Regions from separate parts of the Shewanella sp. GD04112 genome, predicted to be linked through region 2. Evidence: predicted binding sites of a transcription regulator. Region 2 holds the regulator's gene; the other holds the start of a gene.
The links. The regulator LexA, encoded in region 2, represses DNA repair genes until DNA is damaged. The targets are predictions, from matches to a motif close to TACTGTATNNNNATACAGTA.
Positions count from the first base shown of each region.

Region 1: N7386_RS21650 (S24 family peptidase) is a predicted target of LexA. The motif match lies at 3,068-3,087, and genes of this name have one in related genera.

Region 1 covers NZ_JAOEAL010000002.1:42,893-48,173, reverse strand. The annotation lists gene N7386_RS21665 (PAS domain-containing methyl-accepting chemotaxis protein) at 1-795, opposite strand, end outside; gene N7386_RS21660 (hypothetical protein) at 1,179-2,285, opposite strand; gene N7386_RS21655 (hypothetical protein) at 2,526-2,885, shown strand; gene N7386_RS21650 (S24 family peptidase) at 3,103-3,819, shown strand; gene N7386_RS21645 (Y-family DNA polymerase) at 3,908-5,062, shown strand.
Region 2 covers NZ_JAOEAL010000001.1:4,691,673-4,696,953, reverse strand. The annotation lists gene ctaD (cytochrome c oxidase subunit I) at 1-529, opposite strand, end outside; gene coxB (cytochrome c oxidase subunit II) at 539-2,080, opposite strand; gene N7386_RS20600 (SulA-like leucine-rich domain-containing protein) at 2,488-3,000, opposite strand; gene lexA (transcriptional repressor LexA) at 2,997-3,617, opposite strand; gene plsB (glycerol-3-phosphate 1-O-acyltransferase PlsB) at 3,779-5,281, shown strand, end outside.

The sequences.
Region 1 (5,281 bases), on a different contig from region 2:
AGCTTGTTTTGCCCTCATTGCCTGCATAACACGATCTGTAATTGCAGTCGCAAATTTGATAACTTTGATGACTTTGCCGTCATTATCTTTTACAGGGTTATAACTCGCCTCAAACCATATATCATTACCTCTGGCATCATATCTCTTAAACTTACCAGAGCTGAGTTTACCCACAGCCAGGTCTTTCCAGAACTCTGGATTTTCTCTATAAAAACTGTCATCACAAAACATCTTATGGTGTCTGCCTACGATCTCCGATAGTTGATATCCCATAGCTTGAAGGAAGTTTTTATTTGCATTAACGATCTCACCACCGGGAGTGAATTCAATAATAGTCATAGCTTTATCTAGTGCGTGATATATCGCGTTTTGGTCCGTTAACTTTAATGTCTGCTCAGTTACGTCTGAGGCAATTTTGATCACGCTTGATACTTTCCCTACACCACTATGCACGGGAAAATAAGTCGCCTCTAACCAAATAGATTTTCCACGCTTTGTTTTTCTGTTGAATGAGCCATGCTTCGCTTTGCCTGAGGCAAGCTCAGACCAAAAGTTCTTGTACTCATAGCTTGCGGAATATTTGGGATCACAAAAAATTGAATGATGCTTGCCAACAATTTCCGATAGTGAATACCCAACAGTGTGCAGAAATAAATCGTTTGCATCCTGAATATGACCATCAGGGGAGAATTGTATAAATGCAACACTGCCTCTGATTGCGGCAATCACCGAGGTAGCCTCTGACAAAGCTGTACTCAGTCTTTCGTTTTCCTGTTTGATTTTTTTGTTGAACATCGCAGTCTCTGTACGATTGAAAATGTAACAAATTATATCTGAATAGAATGAATTCGAGATGAATTTTCGACAATTACCAAATTTATCAGATATTTGTCTATTTAATGAACGATTTGGCATTTAATGCTGTTTAATAACGACATAAAGGAAGTGGAGGGGCATAGTTAAGACAGCTGAGTAACTGGCCTATTGGTAAAAAATATCAGAAAACTTCGGTCTATGATGGTCCGCTTTCAGTGAAAAGCGCCGATTTTATCGAATCTCAGTGAATTTCCGCTTTTGGCACAGAGCCGTCATTCGGCTCTGAAACGTTTTTGTCCAGAAGTAAGCCACAAGGAGTATGAAAGTTATTCCTCTCCAACACGAACATCCTTCGAAATATCTTATTTTTTCTCGGTCTGACTGCCCGCCACACGGTTGGCAGCTAGAGCTTGGGATAATATCTCCCGTTCACGCTCGGATTGAGATAGATCTAATTTCACCTGATTCAGTTGTTTTTCGACGCTAATAAGCTCAGCTTGGACGCTTCCGAGTTGGTTTGCTTGCTGACGATAACTATTGAGATCTGTATTAAGTCTTTGCGTATCACGCTCAAATGCCAACTTTTCTGCATTAACCTCGGCTAGTTTTGCTCGAGAGTCTGCTAATTCATTGCGCACCGATACTAAGGTTGCCGTTAAATTTTCCGCAGTCTTACCTAGCTTGGCTTCTGTAGCCTTTAATTCTGTTCGGTCCTGCGTCAATCGCTCAAGGTTCGCTGTGGTGTATGAGATCTGGTCTTGCTGCTTTGATAGTGTGGCCTGCAGAGTTGCAATGGTGGCCTTCGCTTGCTCTAACTCTCGCTGTTCTAGTTCACGCTTCGCAAAATCGATGCTGAGTAATTTAATTTGCTCTCGAGATGCCCTTAATTCGGTCTCTGCTTGTGCAACGCGCCCATTCGCTGCGTCTACTAATGCTTCTGCTTTTAATACTTCGGCTTTTGCGTGATTTCTTGCGTCATCAATGGCCTTTTCGCTGGTGGCCTTTAACTCTCGCAGTTGTTGCTCTATCAGGCTTACAGCGGATTGGGCCTTTTCGACCTTGGCTGCGGTGCTGGTTTCAATCTCCGCAACTTGAGCCGCCGTAGTATTCAAGACGCTTTCTAACTTATCTTCACTGTCACTTAACAGCGATAGCGTTTCATCAAGGTTTCGCGTCAACTGGGCAACTTGCTCGGTCAGCGATTCGTTACGACGGTCAATCATGAGCAACAGTTCTTGAGACAGCAACTTAGCTACGGCAAGGCTTCCAACCTCTTCCGCGATAGCATTTTTTCTATGCTCAAGATTATTTTTGTACTCAATCAAGAACCCTTGGATCGACGATGTTCTGCCCTGCAGATGAACGCTCAAGTTACGTGTCGTTGGCTCGACACCGTTTTTAAGCATTTCATTCGCGAGCTTAGTCACTTCCTCAAGAGTTGCCTTCGGTTTCACTGCCAATTGTTCCATTTGCTTGCCTCAAACATCTTCAAAGTTAATGACTTACATCGATAAATCACAGTGTAGCCAGTTATTCAACACTCTGCAATGGAAACGATGTTTTTACGGAAACATCGTTTCCCGTTTCCCGTGGTGATTTGCGTCATTCTTGTCTTGTATGGTGCTGATATAGAAGGGTAAATCCTGAAATTGGCCAGAATCGGCCGCCGTAATAGAATGTTCCTACATCAACTGAATGGGACAGAAAAAATGACCGAACTAGCAACTACGCCAACTGCACCGCGCAACCATGCAGAGGTCGCTATGTACCACTACTATCTGACCAATGCCGTGTTGACGACGAGCCCCAACGAGCAAGTCATTGGTGATGTGTTGGGGATGGGGGAAGATGACTTTGTGATGGAGCTGTTTGCGCTGTCTGAAGCGTTTTGGCTAAAAGGTGAAGATCTCTATGCCGAGGGTAAAGCGTTCTCAGGGCTTGCGGTATTCGACGTTGTGGCTGAGCTGGCTGAGTTCTTCTGGGGGTATGTAGAGCATACTGGAGAAATGCCTGACCTTGATGCGTTCAAGCTGGATATTGACCGAGTGTTTGAGACTTACACGCGATAAATCACCTGTCTAATACTCTTCAAAACAGTGAGGCCTACAACCCCGATGGTAGTAGGCCCAACTTCCAAGCAGTAGTTTCTAACCCTGTAATGGAGTGCTTATCTTTTTAATATTTGTTCCCTCCATGTATTCTTTACGCAAAAAATCATCTTCGGGATTTTCGATGTTTCAATAATTAGTTATACTGTATTAATGTACAGTATTTGTGATTTGTCCTATGAACGTCATCATTGGTTTGGCATCGGCAGGCATACACGGCTTTGAGAGCCCCGCCGCTGGATACCAAGAGAAGGCGCTAAGCCTCAATAATCTTATTGTCTCACACCCATCAGCAACGGTATTTGCAGAGGTTACCGACGATGCTATGACGGGTCTTGGGCTATTTACCGGAGATCTACTTGTCGTTGATAAGTCATTGACTGCGACGCGGGGAGATGTCGTTTTGGCGCTGGTGGACGGCGAAACCGTTTGTCGGCAGCTAGACCATGACCATCATAAACTTCATGCCAATACCAATGCTCATTATTCCGAAATATCAGTCACAGACGGGATAGAGATTCAGGGCGTGGCCATTTGTGCCGTGCGCTTTCATCGACGAAAGCGCGATCCTCTAGTGTTGAAAAGCCTTGATGACCTTCTGGTTGAATCGACGTTTGTGGGCCGTGCAAGAGGTGACTCGATGACGGGGGTGGGCATTCACTCCGGTGACATCCTGATAGTGTCACGTCAACTCACCGCAGGTTCAGGCGATGTCATTATTGCCATGTACGAAAACGAATTTGTCTGTAAAGTCCTCGATCTCACCAATAGCAGGCTGTTATCGGCTAACGACGATTTTGAGCCGGTGTTAATCAAGCCGGATGATAGATTTTGGTGTGAGGGTGTTGTGCCAGCATCAATTAGGCTACTAAAACAGCCGAGTTTATTGCTATGAGCAGTATTATCGCGCTTTGCGACGGGAATAATTTTATAGCTCATGCGAACAGATTTTTAACCCTCTGTATCGTGGTAAGGCACTAATCGTGGTCTCGAACAATGACGGGATGATCGTGACGTTAAGCCCAGAAGCGGCCGCGTTGGGACTTAAAAAATTCACGCCTTACTTTCAAGTGGCCGAGTTCTGTCGGGCGAATGGGGTGGTCATTTGCTCGAGCAATTATGCGTTGTATTCAACAATCAGCACCCAGTTCATGAGGGTCGCGTCGAGAGAGTGCTATTCGTATTTTCCCTATTCTATTGACGAAATTTTTGCTGAATTTGGCAACGACACACCACAAAACCTATCAAAATTAGGCCGTAAGCTAAGGCATGATGTGTGGCGCGAGGTTAGATTGCCTATCGGTGTCGGGCTAGGGGATTCCTTGACGCTGGCGAAGGCCGCAAATCATGCTGCGAAGCGCTTAGGCTATCGCGGTGTTTGCGTGATTAAAGCGCATAATCGCGAAGCCATCTTAGGGGCGATGTTGACTACCGATGTGTGGGGGGTGGGTAAACGAATTGGTCAGCGGCTAAGTTCGATGGGGATTCACACGGCGCTGCAGTTGGCCCAGATGAAGACTAAGACCGCGAGGAAAATGTTTGGCGTTAACATCGAAAGAACGGTTTTCGAGCTGAATGGGACAAAGGCGTTTAGCTGGGACGATATGCCCGTTAATAAGCGACAGATATTCTCTACACGCTCGGTTGGCCAGCGAATAACGACGATAGCAGGGTTAAAGGAGGCGTTGTCATTCCATGCGTGTGAAGCGGCTCGAAAGCTAAGGGGTCAAAAATCGGTAGCACGTTGCTTGGTATTTTTTGCTCAAACATCCGCGTATGACAAGCATGGTGTTAGTGGTTTCAGTCGGACAATTCATTTACCAGCTCCCACCAGTGACAGCATGATCATCAGTCAGCAAATTACCTCTGCGGTTGAGTCATGTTATGCCGCAGTGCCGTACTATCGCGTTGGGGTAGGGCTATTAGATATAGAACCAGGCTTGCAGCTCGATATGTTCAACGACAACCTGGGAAAACCAGCGTTGATGTCAGTCATGGACAGATTAAACGAGCAAATGGGCAAAGGTGCCGTGTTCGTCGTCGCCAATGGCATTGAGAAAAATTGGCAGATGCGCCGTGAGTTTTTGAGCCCGTCCTATCTAACCAACTGGAATGACATCCCTAATATCAAGTGTTAGGACTTGATTAAGGAATACTAGCGTATTAGTACATTTGTGTGAGTAGAATAAAGTTTCATACTAAGTAATAAAGAATCATACTGAGTATTAAAGATTCATACTTAAATGGCAGCGATCAGAGTACACTGCCATTTCTAAAACGTTTATGCCCCATTGCGAGTCAGCATCATGAATTTAGGCTAGGTGTGATACCCACTGATTGACCAAATTTTAGTAATA
Region 2 (5,281 bases):
TGATCGAACTTATCCCCATGATATGAATAGAGAATACAAATAATGCTGTGCTGTCAGGGCTATAAGTGGTCGAGAGTGGTGCGTAGAAGGTCCAACCGAAGTTAGGGCCGCCGCCTTCCATAAACAGTGAGCTCAGTAAAATAGTAAAGGCGAAGGGCAGGATCCAGAAACTCCAGTTGTTCATCCGTGGAAGCGCCATATCTGGCGCACCAATCATCATCGGGATCAGCCAGTTAGCCAGCCCTGTAAAGGCCGGCATCACGGCGCCGAATACCATGATTAATCCATGAACTGTGGTCATCTGGTTGAAGAAGTTAGGCTCAACGAGTTGTAATCCTGGCTGAAAGAGTTCGGCGCGGATCACCATAGCCATCGCACCACCGGTTAAAAACATTATGAAACTAAACCACAGGTACAGGGTGCCAATGTCCTTGTGGTTGGTGGTGAGTAACCAGCGCATGATGCCTTTAGGTGCACCGTGATGGTGTTCATCATGGGCGGCAATTTGATCTTGAGTCAGTGTGCTCATCTTAATCCCCTACTGTCCATGGCGAGCAATATCAGCGGGTTGCACTGTATCGCCAGTATTATTGCCCCACGCATTGCGCTCATAGGTAATGATGGCGGCAAGCTGTTGTGGCGTTAGTTGTGTGCCAAATGCCTGCATCGCCGTGCCCGGTTTACCGTGCATCACAATGTCGATGTGATTGGCGACCGGACCCGTTGCAATAGCGCTGCCAGCAAGGGCGGGGAAGGCGGGAGGCATACCTGCACCCGTTAGCTGGTGGCAGGCGGCGCAAATCGTGGCATAGGTCTTTTCCCCTTCGGCCATCAGTTCATCATGGCTAAGCGTGGGAAGACTCGCGGGGTCGACACTGGCGACGGGTTCTGTCGCTGGCTTTGGCGCATCGGTGGTTGCTGGAGGCGGAGTCGTTGCTACTGGTTCGCTATTGGTGCCTCCGGATTTATGGGCATCAACGTCTTTGGCTTGCACCGCATCCCCCGTGTTATTGCCCCACGCATTACGCTCATAGGTAATCACGGCGGCAATCTCTTGGGTCGTTAATTGTTTGCCAAAGGCTTGCATGGCCGTACCCGCTTTACCATTGAGCACTATTTCAAGATGGCCGCTCAGTGGTCCGGTCGCAATCGGGCTGCCTTTGAGGTGCGGGAATACTCCTTGTAGACCTTCACCGTTGGGTTGGTGACAGGCCGCGCAGTGACCAAGGTAAACTTGCTCACCCTGAGCCATCAGCTCTTCTTTTGTCAGTGTTTGCGATAACGCGGCTTGTGCGGCTTGCGCTGCGGCATTGGCGGCTTGTTTTTGTTCTACAACCCAAGCATCGAACTCGGCTTCGGGTAATGCCTGCACCACTATCGGCATAAAACCATGGTCTTTACCGCAAAGCTCGGCACATTGGCCACGGTAAATGCCGGGTTTGTCGATACGGGTCCATGCCTCGTTAATAAAACCTGGGTTAGCGTCTTTTTTAACCGCAAAGGCGGGCATCCACCATGAGTGAATGACATCCTCTGAGGTCATTAAGAAGCGGATTTTACGATTGATGGGTAATACTAGGGGTTTATCGACCTCGAGTAAGTAGTGCTCTCCCTTGGCTTCACTTCCTTCGATTTGAGGTCTTGGTGTTGCGAGAATGCTGTAAAAATCAATATCTTGATCGAAGTAGCTATAATGCCATTTCCATTGAGAACCTGTGACTTTTACCGTGAGATCGGCATTACTGGGATCTTCCATGGCAATCAGAGTTTTCGTGGCGGGAATCGCCATTAAGATCAGAATGACAAAAGGAATAATCGTCCACGCGATTTCGACTTTTGTGCTCTCATGGAAGTGAGACGCGACCGCGCCCTTGGATTTTCTGTGGTTGATCATGGCATAAATCATCACGCCAAAAACCACTAGGCCTATCGCGCAGCAGATATACAGAATCGTCATGTGTAAGTGATAAACCTTGCCACTGATTTCTGTTACGCCGGGGGTCATGTTGAACCGCATGTCCGCTGCGGCCAACGGTGGGGCGAATAGCACCACGAGTAAACAATACAACCATTGCTTCACAAGACTTCTCCTCTGCTAATTGCGAATAGCAACTACAAAGAAGAGCAACACAGTAAGTCTCAACTCTATGCAAACTCTTCAGTTCCCAAAAAAGCTTCTCTGACTTCAACGTGCGTTGGCGGATTACTTTTGATTAAGTATTGTTACTGCTGGTATTAGCCACACTGGCACATACTGCTGAATAAACCCATTATTCTCGATTTTTGTGGGCAAGAGATATTCGATAAATCGTCGATATTTTTTGCCTAAATGGGCGATATATTATGCTCGCCTGAATCAAACATACTTGCTGTTTAAAAATTGATCAAGATCACTTCTTTTTCTAATTGTCTGAAAAATTGCCAAAAAAAAAGCCCCACATTCACAGGTGAGGCGGCTTTCAAGGCTAAATACGCAGTGCAAAAATTTTAATGAACAGAGCTAAAAAAACTACCTTGGGCAAAGTGAGCAGGTTGCTTGAGTGTCGCGTCCGTAGGTGAGTGATTTACGACACCTTCTAGCACGATTCCCATGGCGCGGGCGCTCTTGGCCACAATTTGCAAACGACGATTGTCGCGGGCATCGAGTGAGTGGATCCAAGTAATTACTGCGCTGGAAGTGCCGCTAGTTAAGGCTTTTTCCATGGCCCACAGGGTTTCCACTTCATCTTTCGCATGGACTAAGAGTATGCGATCCATACGCACGCCGGCGCTGGCCAGTAACTGCTTGTAGCCAATACTGGGTGGGTTGATGAGCACGACCCAGCGGCCTTGTTGGCTCAATTGTGCCAATTGTTTGCTAAGTTGCATTAGCTCTTGGCGCCCTTGGCTCTCGGTGGGCATAGTGATGATAGGCGTATGCTGCCAGTCTGTATCGGTTTCGCGTACCGCATCGAGCCATAAACCGGGGTGACGCGGGGCATTACCTAGTAGTTTGTTCATAGCCAATCTCCATTGCGGATCACCCCTACGGCGAGCCCTTCAATTGTTAGACTTTGGAAACTTAAATCGACTTTAATCGGGGAGTAATCTTCATTTTCAGCATGTAGATAAACGAGATTCCCTTTCTTTTCAAAGCGTTTAACTGTTACATCATCGTCAACGCGAGCAACAACTACTTGGCCATTGCGCGCTTGCTGTACCTTATGAACGGCGAGCAGATCCCCTTCGAGGATACCGATGTTCTTCATACTGTCGCCTCTGACGCGCAGCAAGAAATCGGCGGCTGGGTGGAACATGCTGGGGTCGACTTGATAATACTGTTCGACATGCTCTTGGGCGAGGATAGGTTCGCCCGCAGCCACTTGACCAATCAGTGGTAAGCCAGATTCGCTGTTATCTTCTTCCTCAACTGGGAGGCGGATCCCGCGGGAAGTGCCAGGCATGATCTCGATGCAGCCTTTTTTCGCCAATGCCTTAAGGTGTTCCTCGGCGGCATTTGCACTTTTAAAACCCAAACGGGTGGCGATTTCGGCCCGGGTGGGTGGCATGCCAGTCTCGGCAATATTACGTTTAATCAGCTCTAAAATTTCGGCTTGGCGTGGCGTCAACGGTCTCATGTTCTTTCCTGTTTTTCTATACAGTTACTGTTAGTATATACAGTATTATTCGTAGTGCAAGTATTAACCACTTTTTAACGCGATTGGAGAGTATTAGCGAATATTCCCTAGAATCTGGTATTCTATGGGGCTAATGAACGTACTTACATTGCATAAGAATAATGCCTAAACAAGACTCTCTTTGGTTGAAATCATTACGCTGGATCCAAAAACACTTAGTGCACACTATTGTTGTGCCGCAGGATCCCTTTGCCGATCTGAATCTGGACGCTTCCAGACCGCTTGCTTATGTAATGAAAACAGAATCCCTGAGTGATATTGCTGCGTTAAGCGAAATCACCACTAAGCTGGGTTTGCCAAGCCCCTATGAGCCGCTCGTGGTAAATGGCGTTGTCGCGCCCCGCGTCGTTTGCCTCGAAGGCCGTAAGCCTTTGTTTGGCGAGCGTGCCAGTAATGAGCCATTCCTCGAATGTTTTATGCGCCTGTTGGCCGTCCATAAGGAAAAGCCAGAGTTAGATATTCAGCTGGTGCCTGTGAGTCTGTATTGGGGCCGTACTCCGGGTAAAGAAGACGACACCATGAAGGCGGCTGTTCTTGAGCGCGAGAATCCAACTTGGTTACGTAAGTGCTTGATGATCTTATTTTTGGGTCGTCATAACTTTGTGCAGTTTTCTAATGCGGTATCGCTGCGTTACATGGCCGACGAACACGGCACCGATATGGGGATTGCCCATAAACTGGCGCGGGTGGCTAGGGTGCATTTCCGCCGCCAACGCAAAGTGATGACAGGGCCTGTGTTGCCGAATCGTCAGGCAATGTTCCACTCCCTGCTGAAATCCGAATCCTTACGCAAGGCTATTCAGGAAGAAGCGGCGAGTAAGAAGATTTCCGAAACCCAAGCCCGTGAAACAGCAATTGAATATCTTGATGAAATTGCAGCGAATTATTCCGACAGCCTAGTGCGTATTGCTGAGCGTTTCTTAACTTGGTTATGGAACAAGCTCTACAGCGGTATCAATATCAAAGGTGCCGAGCAAATCCGTCAGCTGCACCATGATGGTCACGAGATTGTTTATGTACCTTGCCATCGCAGCCATATGGATTACCTGCTGTTATCCTACATTCTGTATTACCAAGGCATGGTGCCACCGCATATTGCGGCGGGGATTAACCTAAACTTCTGGCCTGCGGGACCGCTGTTCCGCCGTGGTGGCGCTTTCTTTATTCGCCGTAGTTTTAACGGCAATAAACTTTATACTGCCGTGTTCCGTGAATACCTCGATCAGCTGTTTGCTAAGGGATATTCGGTTGAGTATTTCTCTGAGGGTGGCCGTTCTCGCACCGGTCGTCTATTGGCGCCGAAAACTGGCATGATCGCCATGACGATCAACAGTGTGCTGCGTGGTATCGAACGCCCTGTCACCTTAGTGCCTGTGTATTTAGGCTACGATCACGTGATGGAAGTGGCGACTTATCATAAAGAGTTGAGCGGTAAGAAAAAACAGAAAGAATCTGTATGGCAAGTTTTTGGTGCTATTCGTAAATTAGGTAATTTTGGCCAAGGTTATGTCAACTTTGGTGAGCCGATTACACTGCAAAACTTCTTGAATGAAACCGCGCCTAACTGGCGCGCTGAAGTGGCCGACGATCCCGAACAAAAACCG